Regions from separate parts of the Brevibacillus sp. SAFN-007a genome, predicted to be linked through region 1. Evidence: riboswitches for the same ligand, from Rfam matches in the RefSeq annotation. Region 1 holds a riboswitch; each other region holds the start of a gene.
The links. A riboswitch is a leader RNA that binds a small molecule or an ion and turns the genes downstream of it on or off. The one in region 1 is predicted to bind cobalamin.
Positions count from the first base shown of each region.

Region 2: it holds a riboswitch for cobalamin, as region 1 does, so the genes downstream of both, ACTHO6_RS03805 (enoyl-CoA hydratase-related protein) here and ACTHO6_RS01185 (ABC transporter substrate-binding protein) in region 1, are expected to answer to the same signal.
Region 3: it holds a riboswitch for cobalamin, as region 1 does, so the genes downstream of both, ACTHO6_RS05860 (energy-coupling factor ABC transporter permease) here and ACTHO6_RS01185 (ABC transporter substrate-binding protein) in region 1, are expected to answer to the same signal.
Region 4: it holds a riboswitch for cobalamin, as region 1 does, so the genes downstream of both, nrdI (class Ib ribonucleoside-diphosphate reductase assembly flavoprotein NrdI) here and ACTHO6_RS01185 (ABC transporter substrate-binding protein) in region 1, are expected to answer to the same signal.

Region 1 is NZ_JBQCKK010000001.1:236,557-244,457, reverse strand. Features, by position in the region: gene lepA (translation elongation factor 4) at 1-1,143, opposite strand, end outside; gene ACTHO6_RS01200 (methyltransferase domain-containing protein) at 1,301-2,329, opposite strand; gene ACTHO6_RS01195 (heme ABC transporter ATP-binding protein) at 2,326-3,132, opposite strand; gene ACTHO6_RS01190 (FecCD family ABC transporter permease) at 3,129-4,166, opposite strand; gene ACTHO6_RS01185 (ABC transporter substrate-binding protein) at 4,200-5,249, opposite strand; cobalamin riboswitch at 5,540-5,746, opposite strand; gene ACTHO6_RS01180 (M24 family metallopeptidase) at 5,763-6,854, opposite strand; gene ACTHO6_RS01175 (ABC transporter permease) at 6,994-7,887, opposite strand.
Region 2 is NZ_JBQCKK010000002.1:66,386-74,286, forward strand. Features, by position in the region: gene ACTHO6_RS03785 (alpha-ketoacid dehydrogenase subunit beta) at 1-87, shown strand, start outside; gene ACTHO6_RS03790 (dihydrolipoamide acetyltransferase family protein) at 186-1,496, shown strand; gene lpdA (dihydrolipoyl dehydrogenase) at 1,509-2,888, shown strand; gene ACTHO6_RS03800 (zinc ribbon domain-containing protein YjdM) at 3,015-3,353, shown strand; cobalamin riboswitch at 3,459-3,648, shown strand; gene ACTHO6_RS03805 (enoyl-CoA hydratase-related protein) at 3,969-4,142, shown strand; gene ACTHO6_RS03810 (enoyl-CoA hydratase/isomerase family protein) at 4,156-5,220, shown strand; gene ACTHO6_RS03815 (sigma-54 interaction domain-containing protein) at 5,442-6,845, shown strand; gene gabT (4-aminobutyrate--2-oxoglutarate transaminase) at 7,042-7,901, shown strand, end outside.
Region 3 is NZ_JBQCKK010000003.1:114,448-122,348, forward strand. Features, by position in the region: gene glnA (type I glutamate--ammonia ligase) at 1-1,271, shown strand, start outside; gene ACTHO6_RS05835 (hypothetical protein) at 1,847-1,996, shown strand; gene ACTHO6_RS05840 (hypothetical protein) at 2,050-2,214, opposite strand; gene ACTHO6_RS05845 (energy-coupling factor ABC transporter ATP-binding protein) at 2,299-3,150, opposite strand; gene cbiQ (cobalt ECF transporter T component CbiQ) at 3,155-3,946, opposite strand; gene ACTHO6_RS05855 (energy-coupling factor ABC transporter substrate-binding protein) at 3,943-4,227, opposite strand; gene ACTHO6_RS05860 (energy-coupling factor ABC transporter permease) at 4,224-4,988, opposite strand; cobalamin riboswitch at 5,132-5,327, opposite strand; gene ACTHO6_RS05865 (quinone-dependent dihydroorotate dehydrogenase) at 5,487-6,578, opposite strand; gene ACTHO6_RS05870 (GerAB/ArcD/ProY family transporter) at 6,723-7,823, shown strand; gene ACTHO6_RS05875 (spore germination protein) at 7,813-7,901, shown strand, end outside.
Region 4 is NZ_JBQCKK010000008.1:23,973-31,873, forward strand. Features, by position in the region: gene mnmA (tRNA 2-thiouridine(34) synthase MnmA) at 1-398, shown strand, start outside; gene ACTHO6_RS11160 (hypothetical protein) at 414-746, shown strand; gene ACTHO6_RS11165 (ACT domain-containing protein) at 780-1,292, shown strand; gene ACTHO6_RS11170 (alpha/beta hydrolase) at 1,405-2,226, opposite strand; cobalamin riboswitch at 2,402-2,600, shown strand; gene nrdI (class Ib ribonucleoside-diphosphate reductase assembly flavoprotein NrdI) at 2,752-3,111, shown strand; gene nrdE (class 1b ribonucleoside-diphosphate reductase subunit alpha) at 3,098-5,182, shown strand; gene nrdF (class 1b ribonucleoside-diphosphate reductase subunit beta) at 5,237-6,199, shown strand; gene brnQ (branched-chain amino acid transport system II carrier protein) at 6,594-7,901, shown strand, end outside.

The DNA.
Region 1 (7,901 bases):
GGTAATCCGGTAAATAACGCTCGGAGCCGTCGTAATCAGGTTGATGTTGAATTCACGCTCGATGCGTTCCTGAATGATCTCCATGTGCAAAAGTCCCAGGAAGCCGCAACGGAAACCAAAGCCGAGCGCTTGCGAGGTCTCCGGCTCGAATTGCAGCGACGCGTCGTTGAGTTGCAACTTTTCGAGTGCTTCGCGCAGGTCGTTGTACTCGTTCGTCTCGATCGGGTACAGGCCGCAGAATACCATCGGATTGATCTTGCGGTAGCCTGGCAACGGCTCGGCAGCAGGGCGTGCCGCATCGGTAATCGTATCCCCGACGCGCGTGTCGCCTACTGTTTTGATCGAAGCCGCCACGTAGCCTACGTCGCCGACGGTCAGCTCTTCCACTGGTGTCTGGCGCGGCGTAGAGGTCCCGATTTCCGTTACCTCGAACGTCTTGCCTGTCGCCATCATCTTGATTTTCATGCCTTTTCGAAGCGTACCGTTCACGACGCGGATCGAAGCGATAACCCCTCTGTACGCGTCAAAGTACGAGTCGAAAATCAAAGCTTGCAGCGGCGCGTCCGGATCTCCCTCTGGAGCCGGCACCTTTTGGACAACCGCCTCCAGCACTTCCTTGATCCCGATGCCCGCTTTGGCAGAAGTCAGTACGGCTTCGCTGGCGTCCAGCCCGATGACATCCTCGACTTCTTGCTTCACGCGCTCAGGCTCCGCGCTCGGCAGGTCGATCTTGTTGATGACCGGAATGATCTCCAGGTTGCTGTCCAGCGCCAAATAGACGTTGGCAAGCGTCTGGGCTTCGATCCCCTGCGCAGCGTCCACGACGAGAATCGCCCCTTCACAGGCAGCCAGACTGCGGGAAACCTCGTACGTAAAGTCTACGTGTCCAGGCGTGTCAATCAGGTGGAGAATGTACTCCTCTCCGTCCTCTGCTTTATAGTTCAAACGCACGGCATTCAGTTTGATCGTGATGCCGCGCTCTTTTTCCAGCTCCATCGTATCCAGAAACTGGGCTTCCATCTCACGTGCAGTCAATGCGCCGGTCAACTCCAGAATCCGGTCTGCCAGCGTCGACTTTCCATGGTCAATGTGGGCGATGATGGAAAAATTTCGAATCCTTTTTTGTCTTTCACGGCGATCCATGTGTTGTTCGTTCCCTCCCACGCGAATCCATCCAAACATCCAGATTGCGCTCGAAAAAATACACTAACGGTAATTATAACAAACGCGTGATAGAAAGAGCAACCAAAGAGAATACGGCGTTTGTCACGTTTTTCGTCAGCGGCAAAGGATTCGGGCACTAGGATGACCGCGATCGGGTCGGCTCGTCTGCGGATATTTTTTGGGCCATGATCGTCCAGCGCGTCGCCGCCCCTGGAGCGCCGGGCGGTTCCGCAAACGGATAGCCGCCGTGCTGCCAGCGATCCGGCTCGTACTCTCCCGTTTGTGCTGGCGGCTGGCTGTGGTGACAGACGACGTTTTCCCTGCTTTGCACGACCTTGTAGCCCGAAGATTCCAGGAGCAACTCCAGCTCCCCCGGCAAAAGCAGCGCCAGCTCACGCTCCACTCGGTAGCGCGGCTGCTCCACCTGCTCCACAAACGTCTCATAGGTCAGCGTATAGCGGAATTTTTGCTCGGCAATGAGCGTTTCTCCCTCGACTTTTTGGTACACCATCCGGTCCGGGAACACAAACTTGCGCTGCATGAGCGACCATGTGCGGTTCACAGGCGGCAGGAGCAAGTCAATCGCCACGATTCCGCCTTCTGTCAAATGCCGGGTAACGACCGAAAGCAACTGCCGCTGCTCCTCTCTACAGGTCGCCTGCTGAAAAATGCCTTCGGGCAGCAGCACATGGGTAAAGCGGGAAGCTAGCTGCAGCTCCTGTACATTTTGCTCGATCAGCTCAAGCAGCTCCTCGTTGTCCTTGAGCATGCGCCGCTTCTTTTTCGTCGCGATCTCCAGCATGTCAGGACTGTTGTCCACGCCGCAGACGGACAAGCCGCAGCGCGCCAGCTCAATGGCAATGCGCCCGGTGCCTACGCCAAGCTCCAGCACGGACACCGGGGCTTGCGCTGCTTCTTGCAGCAGCCAGTCGCGGTAAAACGCGATGCCCGCTTTTCCGGCAAACTGGTCGTAATAGGTGGCTTCCAATCCGGAGTATGTGGCCTCCGGAAGGCGCACATGCCGCCCTTCCCCTTGCATCCCACAGGTCGTACAGACCGAGCCTGCCAAATGCGAAAAAGGCACCCTTGGCGGGACGCCGTTTTTCGTATCGCCAATCCATTCGTCATAGCGGAACTTGCATACGCGGCAACTGTACACGCTCATTGTGCTTTGACCTCCTGTCGCGATGGTTGGATGCGAACGGCTTCCGAAAAGAAATACACGTGTTTTTTCCCCGTGATCGGATGGGTGACCACCTCTGTCTCTACCCCGAAAACGTCGCGAATCAACGCGGGTTCAAGCACTTCTTCCGGCGTGCCGGAAGCAACCAGTTCCCCGTCGCGCATGACGTACAGCCGATCGCAGTACATGGCGGCGATATTCAGATCATGCAGCGAGGAAAACACGGTAATCCCGAGCGTCTTGACCAGATCCATCACCTGTAGCTGGTACCGGACGTCCAGATGGTTGGTCGGCTCGTCCAGGACGAGAAACCCGGCTTGCTGGACCAGCGCTCTTGCAATCAGCACGCGTTGCTTTTCTCCGCCAGACAAGGAAAAAAAGCTGCGCGAGGCGTACGCCTGCATGCCGACCCGCGCCAGCGCCTCCTCACAGATGCGGCTGTCCGCCGGGGTATCGGTTTGAAACAGCCGTTTATGGGGAGAGCGCCCCATCATGACGATTTCCATGACGGTAAAATCAAACTCGATGGACGACTCCTGGCGCACGACCGCCATGCGCTGCGCATTTTGCCGGGCGGTAAGCTGGTACACGTCCGCCCCGTCCAGGGAAATAAATCCGCTGCGTGGCGCAAGCGCCCGGTAAATGCTTTTGAGCAGGGTGGACTTTCCGCTGCCATTCGGCCCGATCAGCCCCACAAATTCGCCGGAGCGAACCGTCAGGCTCACGTCGCGCAAAATCGTTTTTTTCTCCAGCTCGATCGAAATGTTCTCCACATGCAGATTCATCGCCCGCTACCTCCGAAAGAATATGAGCTGCGCATCATCAGCCAAAGAAAGAACGGACCGCCGCACAGCGCCGTGATAATCCCGATTGGCAGCTCTTCCGGCGCAAACGCAAGCCGGGCGATCACGTCCGCCCAAATCAGGAAAATGGCCCCGAGCAAGGCGCTGACAGGAAGGACGCGCCGATGGTCCGAGCCGACGATGACGCGTACGATATGCGGCATCATCAAGCCGACAAAGCCGATGGAACCGCTGATCGAGACGATGACGCCCGTCAAAAGCGCGGTCATGATGAGCAGCAGCTTGCGAAATCGCACCGTGTTGACGCCCAGCGTCCCCGCCGCTTCTTCGCCCATCAGCATCGCATTGAGCGAACGGTATTGCGTCAACAGGACAAGCAGACAGATGACGACAATCAACGTCGGGATGGTCAAATACTCCCACTTCCCTCCGGCCAGACTGCCGCTCATCCAGAACAGGACAGAGCGGATGCCGTGCTCGTTGGGCGCAGAAAAAATAATCAGGCTGGTGATCGCAGACAGGATGGCGGATATCGCGATGCCGGCCATGAGCAGACGCACCGTCGAGTTTTGCCCGCCGATGCGGGACAAGGTAAAAATAAGCAGGATCGAGACGAGCGATCCGGTGAACGCACCGAAGGAAAGCGCGAATTGTCCGTACATGCTGAATGCTCCGAACAAAATGACCAGCGTCGCTCCGGCCGATGCGCCCGAGGAGACTCCCAATATGTACGGATCTGCGAGGGAGTTGCGAACCAGAGACTGGATCGCCACCCCTACAACAGACAGGCCGGCCCCGACGACAGCCCCCAGCAGGACGCGGGGAAACCGAATGTCCCAGATAATGGTCTGTTCTCCTTTTGACCAATCCACTTCCACCCATTGATGAACCAGCGGGAGATTCGCCAAGGCAATTTTCCATACCGTCGCTGGTTTGATTTCCACCGAGCCGAGTGTCACCGCAAACGTAATCGAGACGACAAGCCCGATCAGCAGGGCAACGATGATGAAGGGCATCTTGATCTTGTGCAGGGCCGTTCCCTCCTTCTCTTAGCAGCCGCTTCTTAATTGGAATGTATCCGGGTACAGACCTTCCGCGAGAATTTTCAGCGCGATGGGGGCGCGGACCCCTTCGGACGCTGCGGACAACGGCAGCACGATCAGACGCTTGTTCTGGATCGCTGGCACGTCAGCCAGTTCCTTTTTGGACAACAGGAAGTTTTGTTTTTGCTCGATGGTTTTGTCGCCGTAGTCGACCACGACGATGACGTCCGGCTTGCGGTTCACGACTTCTTCCCAGCTGACGGTCGCCCAGCCTTTTTGAATGTCGTCGAACACGTTTTTGCCGCCTGCCGCGTGAATCAGGGCCGTCATGTAGTTGTTGGCAGCGGTCAACGGCTGGTCTTCTCCGCTGTCGTACACGAATACGTTCAGCGGCTTGTCCACCTTGCCGATTTTGCTTACGGTTTGCTCGATTTCCGCTTTCATTTTGCCAATCAGTTCGTTCGCTCTGTCTTCTACACGGAAAATGCGGCCGATGTTTCGAATATCCGCGAACACGTCGTCAATCGTCGGACCCGGCTTGTTCGAGGACTCTTGCAGGTACGATTTGATCCCCATTTTTTCCAGATCCTCCATCGAGCCGACGCCTTTGTCGCCAAATGCGCTTTTCCAGCCTGCGTAAACGAAATCAGGGTTTGCGGCCAAAAGCACCTCTTTGGTCGGATACTTGTCGGACAGGACAGGCACCTTGTCGTAATCGGCTTTCAGCTCAGGCAAAATGTGGTCGTCCAGGTACGCGGTTCCGACCATTTTGTCAGCCAGACCCAGCGCGAGCATGACTTCGGTTACGTGCTGGTTCATCGTGACAGCGCGTTTGGGCGCTTCCGGGTACGTCATCTCGATTCCGTTGGTCACAATCGTGACGGGCTTGTTGTCAGCAGCAGGCTGGGCCGTTTGCTCCGAGCCAGCATTCGCCCCCGTGGATTCGGTCGCAGCAGGTGCTGTAGAGCCACATGCGGACAAAAGCAGCAGGATCGCTGTCAGCGCAGCCATCCCGAAAGCGTGGAAAGCTTTTTTTCTCATACGGATTGCACTCATCTGGTAACCCCTCTTCTTTTGTTGTTGGCATGCTGAAAATGAAGCGTTATGTAAATCGTAATGAATACGAATTACAACTTTACTATACAGAGAGCCTGCTTGTTTGGCAACTCGACAGCTGCATCACCCCTTTCCCAGCCTCGACTGCCACGGGGGTGTTCATAGAAAAAAGCACCCCCCAGTTTTCCAATCGGGAGGTGCTCGACATACGCAGGCATACCTATAGAATCAGCGCTGCTACAGCGCCTGTTCCTGGTCTGCTTCCACATCTGTCCCATCCTCGTGGGTCGATTGCACATCATCTCATGGCAGGTCTCCTGGCTTACGAATCATCGTCCCCAGCCGCCTTCCCATTTTTCGTCGCGCGAAAAACAGTGGCTTTTTGGCCGGACACTCCTCGTTACAGTGGCGGGACCGCGCCGGATTTTCACCGGACTTCCCTTTTAAGCTGGCGGAACCAAGCGATTCCGGGCAGCACCATCAGATTGCTATCCAATTGTCATCGGGAAAAACTTATCCGATCACCGTCAGTGTCTTCGGGAACTGGCTCAGCACGTCCACGCCCGTTTCGGTGACCACCACATCGTCCTCGATGCGCACGCCGCCTACTCCCGGCACGTACACCCCCGGTTCAATCGTGAAGACCATGCCTGGGCGCAGCGTTTCCTGGTTTTGCCCATGTACGGACGGATATTCGTGCACGTCCATTCCGAGGCCGTGCCCCAGACGGTGAATGAAATAGTCGCCGTAGCCTTTTGCAGTAATAACGTCGCGCGCGGTCTGGTCGAGATGGGCAAACGTCACCCCTGGACGCACCTCGGCAATCGCCGCCTCGTTCGCTGCCAGCACCGTTTCGTATATGTCGCGCAGTTGCTCGCTGATCTGGCCGACCGCAAACGTACGGGTAATATCGGAAACGTAGCCGTCCGCTGCTACCCCGATGTCAAACAGGAGCAAATCGCCTTCCTGCACCTTGCGCGAACCAGGTGTTCCGTGCGGCAAGGCCGACTTTTCCCCCGCCAAAACCATCGTGGAAAAAGACGGGCCGTCCGCTCCCAGACGCTTCATCTGGTATTCCAGCTCCGCGACGATTTCCTGTTCGGTCTGGCCGATTCGGAATGTTTTCAGCGTCTCGCGGAGTGTATCTTCAATCAATTGTACCGCCTTTTTTATACGGGCCACTTCATCCGGCGTTTTCATCAGGCGCATTTCGCGGAGCGGCTCTTCCACATCCACGTAGCTCTCTGCACAGACAACTTGTCCGATCGCCTCGTAACGCTCTACGGTCATGTGGCTTTTTTCGATACCCAGCTTCTTCAGGTTCGCTGGCAATACGCGCTTGAGCAGCTCGTACGGATTCTCAATATCCGTATGTGTGTGAATCGTCTGAACAGTCGAAGCCGCTTGTGCCGCTTCGCGGTCAAGGGCGGGAACGATCAGGGATGGGTCGCCCTGGGCCGGAACAATCAGCCCCATAAACCGTTCGTGCGGATCGGTAAAAAAGCCGGTCAAATAGGAAACGTGCTTGGGAGAGGTGATGACTGCCGCGTCGAGCTGTTGCTTGGTCAAAAAATTGTGCAGTTTCGAAATGCGCTCCAAATACACCTGCGTCACCTTCGCTTTCGACAAGATTCTTCCTCGAGAATACCATTTCTTTCCCCAAAAAAGAAGAGCGGGACGGAACAAAAAAAGAGGCAAACGGACTGCCTTCCCCGTTTGCCCGTTTTGCCCCTGTGATCGCACGCTAGTTTTTCATCCGCGGGTCAAGCGCATCCCGCATCCCGTCTCCGATCAGGTTAAAGCCGAGAACGGTCAGCATGATCGACAGCCCCGGAAAAATGACCGTCCACGGCGCCTTCTGAATGTACTGGCGGGAATCGGAGAGCATTTTGCCCCACTCCGGCTCCGGCGCTTGGGCACCGAGGCCCAGGAAGCCGAGCGCTGCCGCTTCAATAATCGCGGTGGCAATCCCCATCGTGCCTGTCACGATGATCGGCGCCAGGCTGTTTGGCAAGATGTGCTGCATGAGAATGCGCGAATCCTTCATCCCGATGGCGCGCGCCGCCATGACGAACTCCTCTTCCTTCAGGCTGAGTACGCGCGAACGCACGAGACGCCCAAAGGTCGGGATATTGATGATGGCAATGGCCAGCAGCGCATTTTGCAGGGAAGGCCCCAAGATGGCGACGATCGCAATCGCCAATAGAATGCTCGGAAACGCCAGCATAATATCAAACACGCGAGAGATGACGGTATCGATCCATCTGCCGTAAAAGCCCGCCAACAGACCCAAAATCGTGCCAGCCACGACGGAGCCGATCACCGAGAAGGTCCCGACCCACAAGGAGATGCGTGCGCCGTAAACGACGCGGCTGAACACATCCCGCCCGTTGTAATCCGTCCCAAACCAATGCTCCTCGGACGGCGGCTTGTTTTTCATCACCAGTTCTCCCTCATCGTACGGGTACGGAGCAATCACTGGCGCAAAGACGGCTACTGTCACAAAAAACAGAATGATCGCCAGCCCCGCCATCGCGAGCTTGTTTTTGCGCAACGCTCTCCAAGCTTCCCGCCAAGGAGAGACAACTTCTTCCTCTTTTACTCTCAGGGATACTGTCTGTACTTGTGTCTCTGCCATGTCTCATCGTCCCT
Region 2 (7,901 bases), on a different contig from region 1:
GAGGACCTGTATTTGCCATCACCGCAGAAGGTCATTCAGGTCGTGTCGGAAATGATCGGGGACGCTTCGATTACCGCCGTTTCCTGATCGACTGGGCAGCACCCGGCTGTCGGCAACGAGCAAATGCCGGGTGCTTTTTCGGCTGAACACAAGCGCATAGGCAAGGCAGGAGAGGAGAGAGCGAAATGGCAGAAAATATCATCATGCCCAAGCTGGGAATGGCAATGGTGGAAGGAACGGTTATCGCCTGGAAGAAGCGCGAGGGAGAGGCGGTAAAAAAGGGCGAAGGCATCGTCGACATCAGCTCGGAAAAAATTGAAATGGAAGTAGAGGCCGCTACAGATGGCGTGCTGTTAAAAATCGAGGTGCCCGAGGGCGGCGTGGTCCCCTATGGCACGGTGCTGGGGGTGATCGGACAGCCAGGAGAGCAGGTAGGCACGGCCTCTGCCGCCGTGTCGGTCAACGCGACTGCCGAGTCGGCCGCTGCGCTGGCGGTTGCGGATGAGCAGCGGACAAAAGCAGGAGAGCCAGCGGCAACAACGGCAACTGCCGTACTGGACCGTCCGCGGGAAGGCATCAAAATCTCCCCGGTGGCACGTAAAATGGCGGAGGAAGCGGGCATTGACTACACCAGGCTGACGGGCACAGGGCCGCAGGGCCGGATTACCAAGGAAGACGTGGAGCGCGTCATTCAGGCTGGCGGACAAAAAGCGCTGAATGAAGTGGCACAAGATGCCGGAGCGCAGAAGAGCGCTGCACCTGTTGCGGAGGGCAGCGGTCGGGCGGTCTCCACCGTCTCCGAAAAGCAGCCCGAGCGCATTCCTGTCTCCGGCATGCGCAAAGTCATCGCCGAGCGGATGCATCAGAGCTTATTGCAAAGCGCCCAACTGACGATCACGATGCAGGCGGACATCACCGAGCTTTTGCAGCTGAAGGAAAAGCTCTCGTCAGAAATGGAGCGCCGCTATCAGCTCAAGCTGTCCGTTACCGATTGGATTGCCAGGGCAGTCGTTCTGTCGCTTTTGCGGCACAAGCAGATGAACAGCGCGTATGTGGGAGACCGGATCGAGCTGTACGAAGAGGTTCATCTGGGAATCGCCGTCGCGCTGGAAAAAGGTCTGGTCGTCCCCGTCATTCGCCAGGCCGAGCATAAGACGCTGGCCGAGCTGTCCAGCGAACTGAAATCCGTCAGCGCCCGGGCCAAACAAAATCAGCTGGCGCCGGAAGAAATGAAAGGCTCTACCTTCACGATCACCAATCTGGGCAGCTATGGCGTGGACACCTTTACGCCTGTGTTGAATCCGCCGGAAGCCGGGATATTGGGCGTCGGAGCGGCGAAAGACACGCCTGTATTCGTCGGCGACGAGCTGAAGCGCCGCACGCTGTTGCCGCTCTCCCTGACGTTTGACCACAGGGTGCTTGACGGCGCTCCGGCTGCGGCGTTTTTGGCGACAGTCCGGTCTTACCTGGAAGAACCGCACAGCCTGCTGGTCTAGGGAGGGAAGAGCATGTACGATATCGCGATTATCGGCGGCGGACCAGCGGGTTACGTGGCGGCGATCACGGCGGCGCGCGCCGGAAAGCAGGTGGTGCTGATCGAGCAGAAGGAACTGGGCGGCACCTGCCTGAACGAAGGCTGCATGCCGACCAAAGCGCTGCTGGAGTGCGCGGACACGTATCGTCAGGTACTGCACGCAGATCGCTTTGGCATCGAAGTTGCTGGTGACGGGGTGCGGGTACAGTGGGACAAAATCCACGCCTATAAACAGAGTGTGGTGCAAAAGCTGACAGGCGGCGTACAGTACCTGATGAAACGCAACCAGGTGCAAGTGATGCGAGGGCGCGCCGCCTTTCAAAACGAGCGAGCCTTGCAGGTGGAAACGGCAGACGGTACGAGCAGCGTAGAGGCGGAGAAGTTTATTATAGCGACCGGGGCGGAGCCAATCGCCCTGCCGTTTGCTCCATTCGACGGAGAGTGGATTTTGAATAGCAGCCACTGCCTGCAATTGGAAAAGGCACCGCCCGTGCTGCTCATCGTGGGCGGAGGAGTGATTGGCTGCGAATTTGCTTCGGTGTACAGCAGAATGGGCAGCCAGGTCGTCATCGTGGAGATGGCCGAGCAATTGTTGCCCGGAGAAGACGCTGACATCGCGGTGTTTCTGGAGCGCGGCTTGAAGCAGGAGGGCGTGCAGCTGCATCTGGCAAGCCGTGTGGAGGCACTCGATCGGACGAACAGGCTGGCGCGTATCCGTACTCCGGAAGGCGTCAGGGAACTCACGGCAGATGCCGTCCTGGTCGCGATCGGAAGAAAGCCGCGGCTGGACGGACTTTTGCTAGAGCGGGCCGGGGTGCAAGCGACAGCGCGCGGGATCGAGGTAAACGAGCGCTTGCAGACGAGCCAGCCGCATATTTATGCCGCAGGGGATGCGCGCGGAACGATTCAGCTTGCCCACGTAGCTTTTCACGAAGGCGAGGTCGCTGCCCGCCAGGCGTGCGGCGAGGAAGCGATCCTCAACCTGCGGGCTGTACCCCGCTGCATGTATACCTCCCCGGAGGTGGCTTCTGTCGGGCTGACAGAGCGACAGGCCAGAGAACGATACGAAGGGCTGCTCGTCGGCGAGTTTTCTTTTTCGGCCAACGGCAAGGCGATGATTGTGCAGGAAGCCGCAGGCAAAGTAAAAGTGCTGGTCGAGCCAACGTACCACGAGATCGTCGGCGTGACGCTGGTCGGCCCTCTGGCAACAGAGTTGATCGGGCAAGCCGCGCTGCTCCTGCATGCGGAAATGACAGCAGATGCGATGGAGAGCTTTATCGCCCCCCATCCTACGCTATCGGAAGTGCTGCTGGAGGCGGTTCGCGGCGCGTTGGGACATGCGATTCACGGATAACGCTACAATCCGAGGAACGGCGGTTCATGGCTGGGGTGTGGTTTCGTTCGGGATTTGGCAGCAGCCATGCATGAAAAGCCATCCTATGTTACAATGAGCCGAAATGGGATGGAGGTATAAAAAAACATGAGTACATTGCCAAACTGCCCCAAATGTCATTCCGCGTACACGTACGAGGATGGAAGCATGCTCATTTGTCCGGAATGCAGCTACGAGTGGACATTGCAGGCACAAGCCGAGGACAGCGGTGAAAAAGTAATCAAGGACGCCAACGGAAATGTCCTGCAAGACGGCGATACGGTCACGGTCATCAAAGACCTGAAAGTAAAAGGGAGTTCGATGGTCGTGAAAATCGGCACAAAGGTCAAAAACATTCGCCTGGTGGACGGCGACCACGATATCGATTGCAAGATCGACGGGTTGGGTGCGATGAAACTGAAATCAGCGTTCGTGAAAAAAGTGTAGAAGCGTCAGGCCAGCTTTCCGAGAGAAGCTGGCTTTCTAGCACCCATTATATAGAAAAGAAACCGATTGTTAATTTTCTGAATAGATGTTATATTCAGGGCAAACTAAATACGTGTACAAACAGGTGCAGATAGCGTTATCTGCTTAAAAGGGAAGTACGGTTAGAATCCGACGCTGTCCCGCAACTGTAATTGGGAGCGATTCGAAGATGCCACTGTTTTCGCCAGCCGAAAATGGGAAGGTTCGAAAAGCGATGAACATAAGCCAGGAGACCTGCCTGTTTGAGCACAACATCAATACCTACGAGGATAGGGGGTGTTAAGTGCGAAATGGATGGGCGTGTTTTTGATTTTGACAATCGGCATGCTTATTTCGGTATTCATTCGCCTCTTAACAACTTCTGCAGAAGTTGTTTTTTTTGTGCGGATTTTCAGGAGGGTACGTGACGGATGAATGACTTTAGGTTTGGGACAGTCGAGTATTGTACCAACGATTTTCAGACGTGCATAATGAACAACTTGACGATAGAGAATCCGAGCGTGATCAAAGCCCATTACACGAAATGAAAGGGCGAGATTATCCGGCGATAGCCACTCCCTGATAGAAGGCAAGAGCATGACGAGCGTTGCGCGGGCAATGGCGTGCATCACGCACAGCGAGAGGGGAAGCATGGCGGAAGGGCTGGAAATAGAATGGCAAAAATTTGCCGAGCTGTTCGCGACAGCCGATGCCAAAGAAGGGATTCAAGCGTTCATTGAGAAGCGAAAGCCGCATTTTACTCATTCCTGAAAAGGAGGATTCCATGACAAACGACGTGCTGTTTTCCGTTGGCGACAATGGCCTGGCTACGATCACGCTAAACCGGCCGCAAGCGATCAATTCGCTTACGCACGACATGGTTTTGGCTATCGGGCAACGACTGCGTGAATGGGCGGGCAAGGAGAACGTCCGCCTCGTGGTCATAAAAGGAGAAGGGACAAAAGGCTTTTGCGCAGGCGGGGATATAAAAGCGCTGTACGAGGCGAATACAGGTGCGGAAGCGCTGGAAAAAGCCGTTCGCTTTTTTGCGGACGAGTACCAAGTGGACCAGATGGTTTACGCGTTCGGCAAACCGATCGTCGCTGTACTCGACGGAGTGGTGATGGGAGGCGGAGTCGGGTTGACTTACGGAGCCAGCCACAGAATCGTGACCGAGCGCACGAAATGGTCCATGCCGGAAATGAATATTGGCTTTTTCCCGGACGTAGGCGCCGCGTATTTTCTGAACAAGGCACCTGGATATGTCGGCCGATACCTCGCTTTGACCGCTGCTGTCATTCAGGCTCCCGATGTGCTGTACAGCCAGGCGGCGGACGTGTACATGGCCAGCGAGCGGCTGAAAGCGTTTCTTGGCGAGCTGGAACAAAAAGATTGGACGGGAGAAAAGGCGGCGGTGGAGCTGGACCCGTTGATTCAGGCGTATGCGGAAACGCCAGCAGGCGAGGGACAGCTTGCCGCTCTGCGCGAATCGATTGACCGTCACTTTGCGTTTGCCACGATCGAGGAAATCCTTGCCTCCCTGGAAGCAGAGGAGAGCGAGTTTGCCGCGAAAACAAAAGCCGCTATTCTGGAGAAGTCGCCCAGCTCCCTGAAAGTCACCTTGAAACAACTGGTCGATGGCGAAAACAAAACAAGGGAAGAATGCTTTGCGACAGACCTTGTACTTGCGCAAAACTTTATGCGGCATCCCGATTTTTTTGAAGGGGTTCGCTCGGTTCTCATTGATAGGGACCGTTCTCCCCGCTATACGTACCGTACTTTGGGCGATGTTTCGGAAGAGTTGGTGGAACGATTTTTTCGGGCGAGCGACAGTGTGACTTCTTCGTAACACAAACGAGCAGGGCAGCCAAAACAGCCGACGATGCATGTACGGCTGTTTTGGCTTTCGTTGTTCTGGCAAGTGCTATTTTCTATTCTGTAATAATCTATAATAAAAGGACATAAATATAGCCGTCCGCGAAGGCAGCAACGGTTTGGGGAAAAGGCGAAGGGGACAAGCTGGCAAGCGGAAGAGGCGACACCAGCCTGAAGCCAAAAGGAGGCGGACGAATGAAGAAGGAAGAGTGCCGGGAGCGATGGATGAGCCGCGTGCTGGAAGGCATCGTGGAGACGTCGCGCGATCATCTGCTCATCACGGACCCGGAAGGCTATATTCAGCTAGTCGGGGATTCGTCCTACGAAATGTACGGGATCGGCAAAGATGAACTGCTGGGCAAAAACGTCATCGAGCTGGAAAAAGAGAAAGTATTCTCGCCATCCGTTACGCGTAAGGTGATGGATACGAAGACGCCGCAGACGATGATGCAGGAAATTCCCGGGGGCAGAAAGCTGATGGTGACGGCCTATCCGCTGTGGAATGCCGATGGTAGCATGCATTCCGTCATCAGCTATTCGCACGATTTAACGGAAATTTTGGAATTGAAGCGTCGTTACGAGAGCCTGACGGAGCAATTGAAGCAGTTTGAGTCAGAGATCGAAGAGCTGCGCGAGAAAAACCAGGAGGGCTTCGTGGCCGTCAGTCAGCCGATGCGCGACATTGACCGCCTCATCAAAAAGGTGGCGATGGTTGACTCCACCGTGCTTATTCTTGGGGAATCCGGCGTCGGCAAAAACGTCATCGCCAGGGAGATTCACCGCAACAGTCGGCGAGCAGGCGGGCAGTTCGTGGAAATCAACTGCGGGTCGATTCCGGAAGGGCTGCTGGAATCGGAGTTGTTCGGCTACGAGGCAGGCGCGTTTACGGGCGCAGGCAAGCAGGGCAAGCAAGGGATCATCGAGATGGCGAACGAGGGGACGCTGCTTCTGGACGAACTGGGAGAGCTGCCGCTGACCTTGCAGGCAAAGCTGTTGAAGGTGATTCAGGAAAAACGGTTGCAGCGCGTGGGCAGCATGCAGTACCGGGACGTTGATTTTCGTCTGATCGCCGCGACTAACCGCGACCTGGAGAAGATGGTCAGGGAAGGGAAGTTTCGCCAGGATCTGTATTTCCGGCTGAACGTCGTGCCGATTCAGGTGCCAGCCTTGCGCGATCGGCCGGAGGATATCGCCGCGTTGTTGAAGCTCGTTGTGCGCACGCTGAATGAGCGGTACGGAATGAACAAGCGGCTGGATGCAGCGGCGACCCATGCCTTGATGCAGTACGACTGGCCGGGGAATGTGCGGGAGCTGGAAAACGTCCTGGAACGGATGGTCGTGACAGCGGACGAAGATGTGATTACGTTGCAGCACCTGCCCGCCGAAATTCGGGCGGCGGGTGAGGAGCAGGCAGCGATGGAGCCGGGTGCAGCGTTGGCGAGAATGTCGTTGCGGGATGCGCTGGAGCAGGTGGAGGAAAAATGGCTGCGCCATGCGGCAGAGCGTTATCGGACGACGGCGGAGATGGCGGAGTTTCTCGGCATCAGTCAGCCGTCTGTCGTACGCAAGCTGCAAAAATACCGAATTCGCTCCCGTTAATTCAAAAACGAATCGACTATTCAAAAATGAATCGAGTTTTTGGCGGTTTTTGATTCATTTTTGAATTACTGCGCCCCATGCCCGTGTTGCCTGTGCGGCTCCGGCAAGCTTTTCGGTTGGCACGGGTATTGCTACCTGATTGTCAGCGAAGGCATTACCCTGCTGTTATCCATCTCATACAAGGAGAGATCACGCTATGTCCAACCCACGCAAATTCGTTCATGTCGCTGCTGGTGTACCTGGTCCGAAAGGGGCCGCCCTGATCGAGAAGAGAAAACAGTTTGTGCCAAAAGGGATCGGGAACAATACGCCGATTTTTGTAGAAAAGGCTTCCGGCGCTCTTGTGACAGACGTCGACGGCAACACGTTCATTGATCTCGCAGGCGCGATCGGCACGCTCAACGCAGGGCATTGCCCGCCGGAGGTAGTCGATGCGGTGAAAGAACAGCTGGACAAATACATTCATCCGTGCTTCCACGTCGGCATGTACGAGCCGTATGTGGCCCTGGCGGAAAAGCTCGCCGAAATCACGCCCGGCAGCTTCGAAAAGAAAACGATGTTGGCCAACAGCGGAGCGGAAGCGGTGGAAAACGCCGTAAAGATCGCCCGCAAATACACCGGACGTCCCGGCATCATTTCGTTTAGCCGCGGATTCCATGGACGCACGCTCTTGGGCATGTCGCTGACCTCCAAAGTGAAGCCGTACAAATTCGAGATGGGGCCGTTCGCGCCCGCTACCTACAAGGCGCAATTTCCTTATCCGCTGAACAAGCCGGCTTCCATGACGGAGGATGAGTACGCGCAATTTTGCGTTCGCCAATTCGAAGACTTCCTGCTGACAGAAGTTGCGCCGGAGGAAGTAGCGGCCGTCATCATGGAGCCGGTTCAGGGCGAAGGCGGCTTCATCGTGCCGCCTGTAGCGTTCGTGCAAGGCGTCTTCCACATTTGCAAAAAGCATCAGATCCTGTTCATTTCCGATGAGATTCAAACAGGCTTTGGCCGTACCGGGGCGATGTTCGCTTCGACCCATTTCGGAATCGAACCTGACCTCATTAC
Region 3 (7,901 bases), on a different contig from region 1:
TCGACGGCTCCAGCCTCATCGGCTACAAATCCATCGAAGAGAGCGACATGGTCGCCATGCCTGATCCTTCCACCGCATTTCTCGATCCGTTCGTGGAAGCCAAAACCATGAACATCCTCTGCAACATTGTCAATCCGGACAACACCCCATACACACGCGACCCGCGCAGCATTGCCCTCAAGGCAGAGGCGTATCTGCAACAAACCGGACTGGCTACCGCTGCTTACTTCGGACCGGAAGCGGAATTTTTCCTGTTCGACAGCGTGCGCTACGACTCCGGTCCGTCCGGCTCCTACTTCCACATCGACTCCGAGGAAGCGTTCTGGAATACCGGAAAAGAAGGACACAACCTGGGCTACAAAGTGCGCAACAAAGGCGGGTACTTCCCTGTACAGCCAACTGATTCGCAAATGGACATCCGCAACGAAATGTGTACCCTGATGACCAAAGCCGGGCTGCACGTAGAACGTCATCACCACGAAGTAGCGACTGCCGGTCAAGGCGAGATCAACTTCCGCTTCGACACCTTGACTCGCACCGCAGACAACCTGCTTTTGTTCAAATACATTGTGCGCAACGTAGCGGCAAAACACGGCAAAACAGCGACCTTCATGCCGAAGCCAATCGTTGGAGACAACGGTTCCGGCATGCACGTTCACCAAAGTCTGTTCAACGGCGATACTCCGCTGTTCTATGAACAAGGCGGCTACGCCAACCTGAGCGAGACAGCGCTCCACTACATCGGCGGCATTTTGCACCACGCTCCTGCCCTGATCGCGCTGACCAACCCGAGCACCAACTCGTTCAAACGTCTGGTTCCAGGCTACGAAGCGCCTGTCAATCTGGTTTTCTCCAAAGGAAACCGCTCTGCTGCCGTACGGATTCCTGTCGCCGCTGTAACGCCAAAAGCGTCCCGGATCGAATTCCGCACGCCAGACTCCACCGCGAACCCTTACCTGGCCTTCGCTGCCATGCTGATGGCTGGCCTGGACGGCATCAAGCGCAAGCTCGACCCGCGTGAGCTCGGCTACGGCCCGCTGGATCGCAACATTTACGATCTGTCCGACGCGGAAAAGCATGAAATCAAGCGCGCTCCCGGCTCCCTGGAGGAAGCTCTGACAGCCCTCGAACAAGACCACGCTTTCCTGCTCGAAGGCGGCGTCTTCAACAAGGAAGTCATCGAAAACTGGATTGCCTTAAAACGCGGAGATATTCAACAAGTGGAGCGGACTGTGAATCCGAAAGAGTTTGAGTTGTATTACGATCTGTAAGCCTAGAAAAAAATCAAACTGCCGACGAAGCAACTGTCGGCAGTTTTTCTTTTGTCTGATCTTGTTGGCTCTGGCCTCTCTACAGACATCCACCTACGAACACTGGCGAACAGGCGCATCATCAAGAAGAATCGTGTTACATGGCCATGAAGGTTCGTCCAATCACTTCGACTAGCCTTGCGTACACATAGAGTATGCAACAAAAGGAGGAGGTGGAGTCATGTCCTGTTTCTTTCGCCGCCGCTGTGGCTGCGGTCGTCGTCGTCGCTTCGGCTGTGGTTGCCGTCGTCGTCGCTGTCGCCGCTTCTTTTAGGTAAGGGGAGCCTGATACCGTCCGAACGCAACATGCGGGCGGTGTCTTTTTTTTGCCCGCATGACCCGCGGCGATTTTTGGCGTCTCCAGACCGCCCCCATCGGACGTAACCCGTTTATCCGTCCTAAGCAGCTTGCGCGAAGATGCGGAGGGACTGCTTCACGTTGTGTCACAAGCGGCAGGGCTAGCGGAAAGCGTGACGGTCCCAGACACCCAAGCATAAGATGCAAGGGCGGATATCCTACGGAAATGAGGCTGGAAAATGAAGCAGAACAATGGTTTTTCTGCGGAAGATCTGGCGTTGATGGCGGCCGTTCTGGTCCTGTTGGGCGATTTTTTGGCCTTTTTGTCCATCCTGAAAGATCGACAGGAAAAGGAAGAAAAAGAAAAAGCAGAAAAGAAAGACAAATAAAAAGGAACAGCCCTTCTCGTCTTGTGCAGGCCGAGAAGGGCTTTTGGCGCGGACTACGACTTTCCCGTCAGATACTCGTCCTTCGCCTTTTTTTCCTTTTCTGCGTTTGTCATTTCTTTTTCCAGGACATTGAACATGAGCTGGTCTTTGACTTTGCCGGGGATTTCCGTTTGCTCCTCGCCAGCAAGCCCTGAGCTCATCAAGGAGTCGTGTTCCATCGCGATACCTCCAGAGGAATTTTGAGGTTAAGATACCCCAAAATAACCGTTGGCATGCACGCCGGGACGACCGCTTGCCTGCCTCTACCGGAGAACAGCCTGTCCGGCCAGGCGTTTTTTTACTTCCTCCAGCGAACAAGGAATCCGCTCGCCCGCTCCCCGTCTCCATTCAGGCGGCAACGCTTCCCATATCTCGGCGATCAGCGGCAGGCCCAAATGCAGGCTTTCCAGCATTTCTTTTCGCGCCAGCGCCTCCTGGGGCTCTCCGGCAAATACCAGTCTTCCTTCCTCCATCACGCAAATCCACTCCGCCCATTCGAAAGCGATGTCCATATCGTGGGTAGCCATCAACACGGTTGTGCCGCTTTGGTGGATGGCATCGAGCTCGCGCAGCAGTTGTTTGGTCTGGTAACGGTCGAGGTAGGCCGTAGGCTCATCCAATAGCAGCAGCTCCGGCGCAAGCACCATGACTCCGGCGAGGGCGAGACGCCGCTTTTGTCCCAGGCTGAGATGATGGATCGGAACGTCCGCAAGCTCTGTCAAGCCAAACGCATCCAGGACAGCCCGTACCTTCTCGCGGATGACGTCGTCAGGCACGTTCCGGTTGCACAGTCCGTAGGAAACATCCTCGGCCACCGTGCCGGCAATCAGTTGCTGCTCCGGGTCCTGGAAGACCAGCCCGACTTTTTGCGTCATCTCCTGCAAGGCCGCCCGTTTGTAGCTGAGCGGGGTCCCTCTCCACAGCACTTGTCCTCGCTGCGGCTGGATGATCCCATTTCCGTGCAAAAACAAAGTGGACTTGCCACAGCCGTTTCGCCCGAGCAGCGCGCATTTTTTTCCCTCCGGAATGCCCAGGGACAATCCTCTCAGGACAGGGCCAAGACCGCCTGGATAGGCGTAGTGCAAATCAACAAATTCCAACAGCCATGATGTCAACGCGTTATCCTCCTGTCCACCACTCCAGCAAAATCAGCAACATGCAGCCTGCGATGGATTCTGCTTCATATCGGCTGGAGCGAGCATGAGTGTGCAAGGACAGCACCCGCAGGCTTTCCCCGAAGCCTCTCGCTGCCATCCCTTTGTACAGCGCATCGTACTGGCGCATAGACCTGACGAACAGCTGGGCGGCCAGTCCGCTGACGTCGCGCAGCATCGACCGGAACCCAGAGTGCCCGCCACGCGCGCGCCGGGCAATCCAGAGCTGATGCGAGACGCCGAGCAGCACGAAAATAAAGCGGTACATAATCATCAGCAAATCCGTCACGATAACCGGCAGCCTAAGCTTGCGCAGCACTTGCAAAATCTCGGTGAACGGCACGGTAAACAAGACAAAGGCAAAACAGGCGAGACTGGCCATCGTCCGCCAAAACAGCACCCACACCTTGCCGCTGGCGCTTACGGGAACGTAGACCAGGTATGGCCCCACCTGCCACGCCGCAGCGGCCCGGACCGCGGTGGCCGTCTCTATCCTCGCCGCTTCCAGCACCAACGCCGGAAGACCCAGAACAAAAAACGAAAGAGACAGGATGAAGAATCCACAATAGAAACGGACGGGAATACGGGCATATACGGTCACCCATACGCCCATCCAGAGGCAAATCGCCATCTGCACCCATACATGTCCCGTCAAAACGAGCACCATCAGTACGCCCGCGAGCAGGAGCTTGTGCTCGGGCGGCAAACCTCGCAGCCGATTTTGATAGGAAAGCGAATCAAGCTTTTGCCCATTCATTTTTTATGCTTGTCCAGCCGACCCTTGTACAAGCCCATGGCATAGCCGACGACGCCCGCTCCGAGCGCCGCCTGCACGGCGAACAGCAAGCTCTCTGTTTCGCCGCCCGGCGGCTCCAGCAGTGGCTCAAACCAAGGCTCGTAATCCGGTGCGATTTCCTTGATCGCTTCCTCAGCCGCTCCGTCCGCTCCCCCGAACTCCGAGTCCTGCACCAACAGTAACGGCACAACCGCCAGCACGACCACGCCCAAAAGCAGCAGCCAGTTCATCCCTTTTTTCACAGCGATTCCTCCCGTTTCAGCAGGCGAAGTTGCGCCAGCTCTTTCGCGTTGTAAGACTGTAGCCAGTTCCAGACGAGCACGGTCAACAGCCCCTCGCTGATCGCCAACGGAACCTGCGTGATGGCAAAAATCCCTGCGAATTTCGCAAACGATGCCAAAACCCCTCCGGACTCAGCCGGAAAGGCCAAAGCCAGCTGCATAGAGGTCACGACATAGGTCGCCAGGTCAGCCAGCGCAGCGGCAGCAAATACCGCCAAACGCTGTCCGCCGTTTGCGCGTACGATCAGGCGGTAGACGCCGTAGGCTACCAGCGGCCCCACCACCGCCATGGACACCGCATTGGCTCCGAGCGTCGTCAGCCCTCCATGCGCCAAAAGCAGCGCCTGGAACAGCAGCACCAGGCTGCCGAGCACAGACATGACCCACGGACCAAACATGATCGCGCCCAGCCCGGTTCCCGTCGGATGGGAGCTGCTGCCTGTCACCGAAGGAATTTTCAGAGCGGACAGCACAAAGGCAAACGCGCCGGATACGCCGATCAAGAGCTTCATGTGCGGATGCTCTTTGACGATTTGGTTCAAGGAACGAATGCCGAGAATAAAGAACGGAAGAAAGACAACCCACCAAAACAGCGCCCACGACAGGGGCAAATACCCTTCCATAATGTGCATCGCGTAAGTCGTCTGCGGTTCATTTACAAGAAAATACAGGACAAAGCCTGCTATCAACAGACAAGTCGATACAAAACGTGACCGATTCAAGACATTTCCTCCTCCTTTGCTGTTCTTTTTTCACCAACGAAAAAAACCTCATCCGGCAGCAGACGAGGTATGCGCACCAAAACAACAGACCGTTGGCACAGTCAGATTGCTTCGTATTCACCGCTCCTTTCCGCGAAGGCATTTCTGGGTGTGGCCGATAGGTAGGTCTCCTGGCTTTCAGCTCATCGCGCTCTTTGGCCTTCCCCATCTGGAACATGAGTGGCTTTGTCTCAAAGAGAACTCCCTGATTACAGTGGCGGGACCGCTCGGGACTTTCACCCGATTCCCTGTTACCCTTTATGCCGCTTGCATAAAGGCACCTATCGCCGACAATATGCAATTGTTAGACAGTTCATGCTTGTCCCACATTATTATACAGAATCAAGGAAAAAAGCGGAAGAATAGAATCAGTGGCGCCTAGCCGCGAAAAAGAAAAACCGATGACCCGCTATCTTGCGAAAGTCATCGGTTTTCGTATAAGCGCAGCTTCCCCATCCTTTACGCCTTGGCGTCAACGCCGACCGCCTCGCTGATATGGGAAAAGCCGTCCTGCTTCAAAAGCTTCAGCAGCTTTTTGTTGATTTGTCTGGAGATACCAGGGCCTTGATAAATCATTCCGGTATAGACCTGGACGAGACTTGCGCCCGCGCGGATTTTCGCGTACGCATCTTCTCCTGTGAAGATACCCCCTACGCCAATGATCGGCACCTTGTCGCCCACTTCCTGGTACATTTCTTTTACCCAGGCAGTCGCGCGTTCTGCCAGCGGTCGTCCGCTCAGTCCTCCCGCTTCCTCGGCATAGCGATGCCCCTGAACCGCTTCCCGCGACAGCGTTGTGTTGGTGGCAATAATACCGGAAATGCCCGCTTCCACTGCACCTTGCACGACGTCGCGCATCTGCTCGTCGGACATATCAGGCGCTACCTTGAGCAGAATCGGTTTTTTCCGAATGCCGCGCGCTTCCATTTCGGCCGCTTTTTCGCGCACCGCCCGCACCAGCAGCCGCATGCTCTCGGTTTCCTGCAAATCGCGAAGATTGGGCGTATTCGGAGAGCTGATATTGATGACGAAATAATGGCCGTACGAATAGAGCATGTCCAGGCATTTGATATAGTCGGAAGCCGCATCCTCGTTGGGAGTGACTTTGTTTTTCCCAATGTTGATCCCGATCGGAACATCGGAATACGCGTAATCGACCAGGTGTTGCGAAGCCAGATAGGCACCGTGGTTGTTGAAGCCCATCCGGTTGATGATCGCCTCGTGCTCAGGCAAGCGGAACAGGCGCGGCCTCGGATTGCCCGGCTGTCCTTGCGGGGTCAGCGTCCCGACTTCCACAAAACCGAACCCTAACGCCCCCAGCGCATGATACACCTCGGCGTTTTTGTCAAAACCTGCGGCGAGTCCGACCGGATTGGGAAACGTCAGTCCCCACAGCTTTGTCGCAAGCCGTTCGTCCTTCACTTGGAACATCATTCTCAGCAAGCTTTTTCCCGGAGCAGAGTCTTCCACCAGCTTCAGGGCACCGACCGTTTTTTCATGAATCTCTTCCGTATCCATCTGGAACAGATAGTTTCTGATAAGCTTGTACATCCCGGTTACACTCCTTACTCCATTTTCACCTCATTGTAGAATACCACACTTGATTTATCGTGGGCTAACCTTTATACGCGATACATATTTCCAGCCGGGCAAACAAACCCTAACAAAACCACCAAGTCGGGGGGACGTTGGTTCATGAAAGCAGATGGAAAAATCGGGATTGGCCAGGCGATTATGGTGATGATGCTGTCGATCGGAATCACCAACCATGTTACTCTTATCCCCCTGCTCCTCAGCAAAGCCGGGCGCGATGCCTGGCTGAGCGTCATCTTTGGCACCATCCCCTTTTGTCTTTGGGCGTATGCGCTGTTTTTCATCAACAGCCGGATCAAGCAGCAATCGTTGTCCCAATGGCTTTTGCTCCGGTCCGGAAAAGCCGTTCGCTTCCTGCTGCTCGCCCCCGTCATGTTCTGCCTGTACATGATGGCACTCGTCAATCTGGTTGATACCCAAACATGGACAACCGTGAACTATTTGCCGCAGACTCCCGAGTGGGTGACGGCGCTTGCCCTGATGCTTTTGTGCATTCTCGCCTCCTATGGCGGGATCGCCTCGGTCGGCATTACGTCGGGGATTTTGCTGCCCATCGTTTCGCTGCTCGGCATGTTCATCGCATTCGGCAATATTCCCAAAAAAGACTACTCGCAGCTCTTGCCGCTGTTCCAGAACGGAATGGCCCCGACCCTGCACGCCATGGTTTTCGTGGGAGGAGGCTTTACTGAGATGTTCCTGCTATTGCTTTTGCAGCATCACGTGCGAAAGCCGCTGCGTCTCATCCACTTTCTCGTCATGATCGCCATCACCTTGATGCTGACGCTCAGCCCGCTGACGGGGGCCATCGCGGAATTCGGGCCTGTAGAGTCGACACGCCAGCGCTTTCCCGCCTTCGAACAATGGCGGCTGTTAACGATCGGCAAAGACATCGAGAACATGGAGTTTTTTTCGATTTTCCAATGGCTGTCCGGCTCGTTTATCCGCATTACGCTTTGTCTGCTGCTGCTTGGGGAGCTTTTGGTCCTGCGTACAAACAAACAGCGAACGTATGTCATGTTCGCCCTCGGCGCCAGCATGATCGTTCTCGCCAGCCTCCCCTACAGCGACATGCAGTTCGTCGACTTCCTGTCGAAGATCTACTATCCGATGTACCTGCTCGTTATGGTAGCTGTCACGCTCTTCCTGCTCCTATTGTCCCTGCGAAAACCAACCGGATTGGAGGATGCGAGCCATGACCCTTGAAGAGGAGCTGCGAGAACAATTCGCGCATTGTGCGGATGTCATCTTTTTGCGGACGGTCACTCCGAACGATCAGACGAT
Region 4 (7,901 bases), on a different contig from region 1:
TCGGTCAGCGCCAGGGCCTGGGGATCGGCGGTGGGCACGGCAAGAGCGGCCAGCCGTGGTTTGTCGTGGACAAGGATCTGGAGCGCAATGTCCTGATCGTCGGCGAAGGCTCCAACCATCCCCGCCTGTATTCGAGCAGCTTGCTGGCTACCGACGTGAGCTGGGTGAGCGCGAACAAGCCGACCGAATCGTTTACCTGCACGGCGAAATTCCGCTATCGCCAGCCGGATCAGCAAGTGACGGTGCACATACGCGAGGGCAACACCGTCGAAGTCGTTTTCGCCGAGCCGCAAAAAGCGGTGACTCCCGGGCAAGCCGTCGTCTTTTACGATGGGGAAGTGTGCCTGGGGGGAGCAACGATTGACAAGGTGCGTGTGATCGACAAACAGAATGGATAACGGGGGAAGCGCTTGGTGGATGCAACGAAAAAGTCCAAGGTGATTATCGTTTCGTTTTTGGCGGGGGCGCTGCTGCTTAGCGTGCTGGCTTACATGGGGATGTCGGCCGCGAGCAACGAGCACATGGCCATTATCCGGAGCGTCATCAAGCAGCAGGGCGGCGTCATTGTGCCGGATGGCGTGACAGCGGTTCCGCTTGAGGAGAGTCCTTTCGAGAGGAGCGGAAAAGGCAACACCATCTATCGCATCCAGTATACGAAGGATGGACAAAGCCTGACAGCCTGGTATCGCTCGGAAAACCATTCCTCGATTATCAAGGAACCGGAAGAGTGGATTCTTCCGCAGTAAGCATAAACCTGACAGGGAGGGTGAGGGTACGACATGACCCACTATGCCGGACTTCGTGATTTGGCCCAATTGATTCGCAGACTGGAGCCGCAGCTCGCAGGGGCATCCCTGAGCATTCTGGCCCACGAACATAAAGAAGAAATCGCTTCGCTTCTGGTAGAAGGTCTCGGCGACGGCGTCGCGGTTCAAAACAGCTCCGGAGAATACGCCAATCATCTGGCGGTTTTGCGCGTGGGCGCGAACAAGTACACGTTTGCCCAGGACTGGCGCGAGGTGTACATCAGCGAGATCAATTTCTGCGCCTGTCGGATCCCTCCGGGCGCTCACGGTCTTTTGGTTCACCATACCGACTATCCCGGCGTCATTTACGACGTTTCCCGCAAGCTGGCTGAGCATGAGATCAATATTTCCAAGTTGAATGTGTCGCGCGAGCAAAAGGGGAAACACGCTCTCCTGATCTGCGTGACCGACGAAGAGATTACACCGGGCGTCGTAGCTGCCATCGAGGAGTTGCCGCAGATCGACAAGGTGAGGTCTCTGCAATAGGCGAAAAAGAGCAGGAGGGCACGCATGGCCGCTCATCTTTTCGTATGGGCGGCTTTTTCGTGTGCGCCGACTGCCTGGTTTCCGTAACGCGGGATCAAAAAAGCTGCCCGGACTACCGGGCAGCTGTCTTCGAAGCAAACCGAATGGCGTGACTGATGAGGACAGGCAGGACGGATGTATGATTTTCGTCCGGGAACTGGCGAAAAGCCGCTTCGATCTGGCCATCGCCCATGGCGGACAATCGCTTGGCCATGGCCTGTGCTTTCTCATGGACCTGGAAGCGTCCGTCGTTTTCCAGCTCCCCGATAGCAAGCAGCGCCCGAACCCGCAAATCGTCTGTGAGCAAGGACGGCAGGCGGCGTTCCTCTTCCAAGAGGACGCTCTCGTTCCAGTGGATGGACGGGCTGCCGGCGATATAGCACTGGTAGGCGTGCGGGCGGGTCAGCAAGGCATGCAGCACGAGCAGACCGCCGAGCGAATGTCCGAAAATCGTTTGTCGCGTGCGATCGACAGGCAAGTCCTGTTCGATGGCGGGTTTCACCGTGTCTTCGATAAAGGTGAGGAAGTCTTCTGCCCCGCCCATTTCCGGCCATTCGCCGCCGCGCGGATGAGCGGGCAGCTCGGATACAGGGACGGCGTGGGTGAAATCGTAATAGCGCGATGGATGGAACGGCGCTTCTGTCGGATAACCGATACCGACGACGATTGCCGGATTCACGCCCGTCTTTTCAGGTGCCCGGGATTGCAAGCGGATCGCTTCGGTCATGGTGCCAAACACCGAGTTTGCATCCAGCAAATAGATGACCGGGAAGCCGGATGGCGGCGGAGTCACGTCGGGGATGCTGACGTAGAGGTGGAACGTGCGATCGCGGTAGGCCATTTTTCTGATGTGGGAACGAGGAATGGTAACGGCTTCATACATCGTGCTTTCCATCATGGATCACTCTCCATTCGCTTGTGGCGTCAACTTTTGTGCAGGGAACCTATTCATTATAGGAACGAAAATTCGAGACTGGCAATAGAGAAATAGAGAGGGAACCCATTGGCCAAAATCGCGCACGCTGAGCTTGACTACTACGATATATTGAGGTAAAGTAAGTTTTACCAACTATATATTGATGCGGACAGGTGTTTACCACGCTAGATGTTGGTAGACTTAATAGGGAAGTCGGTGAAATTCCGACGCGGTCCCGCCACTGTGATGAGAGAGTTCCATTTTGTTTGTACGCCACTGATTCAGCCAATCGGGAAGGCGAAAATGGAGCGATGACCCCGAGCCAGGAGACCTGCCTGACCGTCGGCACTGGAAAACCTACGGGAGATAGGGAAGTGTTCGAGCGCTCCATTCGATTTGGACGGATGGATACGATGGGGATCATCATGCGCATTCGACATTTTGGCGTCGGATGCGCTTTTCCTTTGGCTGAAACGTATACATTTGCAGTAAAGGATGAGGGACATGCTAATCGCTTTTGATTCAAAAACAGGAAACGTACGAAGATTCGTCAGCAAGCTCGATCTGCCGCACGTGGAGATTGATCCGGACATGGTGATCGACGAGCCGTTCATTCTGGTCACGTACACGACAGGCTTTGGCCAGGTGCCGGAGAAGGTGGACCGTTTCCTGAAGCGGAATCATGTCTATTTGCGCGGGGTGTCGGCGAGCGGCAACCGCAACTGGGGAGCCAGCTTTGCCAAAAGCGCAGACACCATCGCGAGCCAATATGGCGTTCCGGTCATTTCCAAATTCGAACTGTCCGGAACCGGCCGTGACGTGGAACAATTTACGAGTGGGGTGGCAGCAATTGCGACACATTGAATTGAACAACCAACTGATGCAGCGAGGAAGCGACGGATTTTACCAATTGGAAAAAGACAGAGAGGCTGTCGCTGTCTTCATGGAAGAAGTACAGGCGAAGACCATGACCTTCCGCAGTGTGAAAGAACGCATGGACTATTTGATCGAACATGATTTTTATGAAAATGTGTACGAAAACTACACCGTTGAACAGGTCGATGAGATTTTTCGCCTGGCGCATGAGGTTGGTTTTCAATTCGCTTCGTACATGGCCATCTCCAAGTTCTACAAAGACTATGCCTTGAAAACAGACGACAAATCGATGTATCTGGAGCAGTACCCGGATCGGGTGGCGATTGTGGCGCTTTCGCTCGGACGAGGGGACTTCGAGCTGGCGAAGCGGCTGACGGTGTCGATGATGGAACAGCGACTCCAGCCGGCGACGCCGACGTTCCTCAATGCGGGGAAAAGCCGTCGGGGCGAAATGGTGTCCTGCTTCCTTCTGGAGATGGACGACTCCCTGAACTCGATCAACTACGTGCTCGGCACCTGCATGCAGCTCTCGAAAATCGGCGGCGGCGTAGCCGTCAACCTGTCCAAGCTGCGCGGACGCGGTGAGCCGATCAAAGGCGTCGAGGGGGCGGCCAAGGGCGTCATGCCTGTGCTCAAGCTGCTGGAGGACGCGTTTTCCTACGCCGATCAGATGGGGCAGCGCAAAGGCTCCGGGGCAGCGTACTACAACATCTTCGGCTGGGATATCAACGAATTTCTCGATTGCAAAAAGATCAATGCCGATGAAAAATCGCGGATCAAGACGCTGTCGATCGGCCTGATCGTGCCAAATGTGTTCTACAAGCTGGCAGAGGAAAACAAACCGCTGACTGTATTTGCTCCGTACTCCGTCTACAAGGAATACGGTGTCCATCTGGATGATATGGATCTCGACGAAATGTACGACGAGCTGGTGGCAAACGAGCGCGTCAAGAAAAAGGTGGTCATGAGCGCCCGCGACATGCTCACCAAGATCGCGATGATCCAGATGGAATCGGGCTATCCGTACATCATGAACAAGACGAACGCGAACAAAAACCACGCGCTGAAGGACATCGGCTCTGTGAAAATGTCCAATCTGTGCACGGAAATTTTCCAGCTCCAGGAGACATCCACGATCACCAACTACGGCGAGCCGGATATCATCCGACGCGACATCAGCTGTAATCTGGCTTCGCTCAACATCGTCAACGTGATGGAGCACAAAAAAGTGCGCGAATCCGTGCGCGAGGGCATCGAGGCGATTACCGCCGTGAGCGATATGACCCGTGTGGAAAATGCGCCCGGCGTGCAAAAGGCCAACCGCGAACTGCACTCGGTCGGGTTGGGCGCGATGAATCTCAACGGCTATCTGGCGAAAAACAAGATCATGTACGAGAGCGAGGAAGCCAAAGATTTTGTCCGCACGTTCTTCATGATGATGAACTATTACTCGCTGGAAATGAGTATGGAGATTGCCAAGGCCAAAGGGGAAACCTTCATGGGCTTCGAGCAGTCGGAGTACGCCAAAGGCACGTATTTTGACAAATATCTCGCAAACGACTACCGTCCGCGCACGGAAAAAGGCCAGGAGCTGTTTGCGGGCATGCACATCCCGACGCCGGAGGATTGGGCCGCTCTCAAGCAAAAGGTGCAGGAGCACGGGCTGTATCACGCCTACCGTCTGGCGATTGCCCCGACACAGAGCATTTCTTACATACAGAATGCAACGTCGAGCGTCATGCCGATCGTGGAGCACATCGAGACGCGGACGTACGCGAACTCGACGACCTACTATCCGATGCCGTACTTGTCGCAGGAGAACTATTTTTACTACAAATCTGCCTACGTGATCGACCAGTTCAAGGTGATCGATTTGATTGCGGAGATTCAGGAGCATGTGGACCAAGGCATTTCCACCGTGCTGCACGTCAACAGCAACATCTCGACCAGAGAGCTGGCGCGCTACTACATTTACGCAGCGAAAAAAGGGTTGAAGTCGCTCTACTACACACGCACCAAGCATCTGACGGTAGAAGAGTGCATCAGCTGCGCTGTTTAATGTGAGTGAACGATCCCGGATGGAACAAGTTTTTTCAGAGAAGAGGAGCGCCCTATGAAAGCTGTCAATTGGAACAGGCCGGACGACGATTTTACGATGACGTTTTGGAACCAGAACATTATGCAGTTCTGGACCGATGACGAGATTCCGCTCTCGGATGACAAAATGTCCTGGATGGAGCTGAGCGATGCGGAACGGGATACCTATAAAAAAGTGCTGGGCGGATTGACCTTGCTCGATACGGTGCAGGGCGGTGTCGGGATGCCGAAAATCATGGAGCATGTGGACGGGCTGCAGCGCAAAGCCGTCCTGGCCTTCATGGGCATGATGGAGCAAATCCACGCCAAATCGTACAGCAGCATTTTCACCACGCTCGCGGCTACGGAGGAAATTGATGAAATTTTTGCCTGGGTGGAGCAGAGTCCGCATCTGCAAAAGAAAGCGGCGCTGATCGCCAAGCGCTACCAGGAGATCGAGACGCCAAAAGATTTGTACATGGCCATGGTCGCCTCCGTTTTCCTGGAAAGCTACCTGTTTTACAGCGGCTTTTTCTACCCGCTCTTTTTGGCCGGGCAGGGCAAGATGACGAGCAGCGGCGAGATTATCGACCTGATCGTGCGGGACGAGAGCATTCACGGCCTGTACGTCGGCGTACTCGCGCAGGAGGTGTACCATCGCCTCAGCGTCGTAGAGCAGGCAGCGGTCAAAGAAGAGCTGTACGCGCTCTTGCATGAGCTGCACGAAAATGAAGAAGCGTATACCGTCTCCCTGTACACGGAGATCGGGCTGGCCGATGAGGTATTGGCCTACGTGCGCTACAATGCGAACAAGGCGCTGATGAATTTGGGACTGGAGCCGTTCTTCCCGGAGGAGGACGTCAATCCGATCGTCCTGAACGGAATCCGGACGCACACCAAGCAGCACGATTTCTTCTCGAAAAAAGGAAATGGCTACGTCCGCACGATCAACGTCGAGCCGCTGACTGATGACGATTTTCGTTTCGATGAAACCAGGTAAACGATCGTTTCAAAAGGCTGCTGTCTAGCGACGGCAGTCTTTTTTGCTCTGCGGAAAATTTTTCGGTAAATATTATTTTACTGAAAAAAACGAAAGAATTCTTCATTTTGAAATACCTTTTCCCTCTTATTTATGTTATATATAAATGATGTGTCGGCTCTTTTCGTTGCTAACGGGTCAAAGAGAGAGAGGTTTCGGCGGGAACGGCCAAACGCAACGGCGAGAGTCCCAGGTCATGAAGTCATGTGCTTGTCCGACTGATTTATCTGACAATAGATCCAAGGATATCCAGTTTAGCTGGAACTTGGACAAGCCCGTAGACTTCGTGAATTTTTTCACTAATCTGAGGGTTGTTGAAATAACCCTTTGTTTTTCATCACAGGAGGTTTTTGTCATGCAGCAAAAAGTTTCGTATTCGTTTATCCTCATCATCGGGTTCATGCTGTTTGCGCTGTTTTTCGGCGCAGGCAATCTGATTTTTCCCCCGATGCTGGGGCAAATGGCGGGAACCAATGTCTGGGAAGCCAACGCAGGCTTTCTCGTGACAGGGGTCGGGCTGCCGCTTTTGGCTATTACAGCGTTGGTGTATTCAGGCAAAGACGATTTGCGTTCGCTTGCCAGCCGTGTTCATCCGCTGTTCGGCCTCGTTTTCACGATTTTGCTTTACCTGGCGATCGGGCCGTTTTTCGCGATCCCGCGTTCCGGGAATGTTTCGTTTGAGATCGGGATCAAGCCGTTTCTATCGGAACAGGCCGGTCCTGTGCCGCTGATGGTCTTCACCGTTTTGTTCTTTACGCTCGCTTGCCTGTTGTCGCTCAATCCTGGAAAAATTATCAATGTAGTCGGAAAAGTCTTGACACCGATGAAGCTGACTTTTATCGGGATTATCGTCCTGACGGCGATGGTGAACCCGATTGGCGAGTTGCAAGCGCCGGTGGGGGATTACCAGACCAAGGCGTTTTTCAAAGGCTTCCAGGACGGGTATTTGACCTTGGACGCTCTCGGCGCGTTTGTGTTTGGGATCATCGTCGTCAATGCGATCAAGGGAAAAGGAGTTACGGCCAAAAAGGAAATTTTGCTGACGTGCGCCAAAGCAACGCTGATTGCAGGCGTACTCCTGGCGTTTTTCTACACGGTGCTTTCCTACATGGGCGCGTCCAGTGTGGCCAAGCTGGGTCATCTGGAAAACGGCGCGCAAATTTTGGCCAAAGTGTCGAATTATTATTTCGGTTCTTACGGCGGTCTGCTGCTCGGTCTGATGATTACGGCGGCGTGCCTGACGACCAGCGTCGGACTGATTACGGCGTGCTCGTCGTATTTCCACACCTTGTTTCCGCGTATTTCCCATAAGCAGTTTGCCGTGATTCTGGCTATTTTCAGTACCCTTGTCGCCAATATCGGATTGACCACGCTCATCAAGGTGTCCGTTCCGATCTTGACCACGATGTACCCGATCGCCATTTCGCTGATCTTTTTGACGTTTTTGCATCAAGGGTTCGGCGGGCGGCCAGAGGTGTATCAAGGCAGCCTGCTCGCTACGTTTTTCGTCAGCCTGTTTGACGGGCTGAATGCTGCCGGGGTTCAGCTCGCGGTGATTAACGATCTCTTTACACGTTACTTGCCGATGTACACGATCGGGCTGGGATGGCTGCTTCCCGCGCTGGTCGGTGGCGTTGGCGGCTACATCGTTTACCTGATCCGC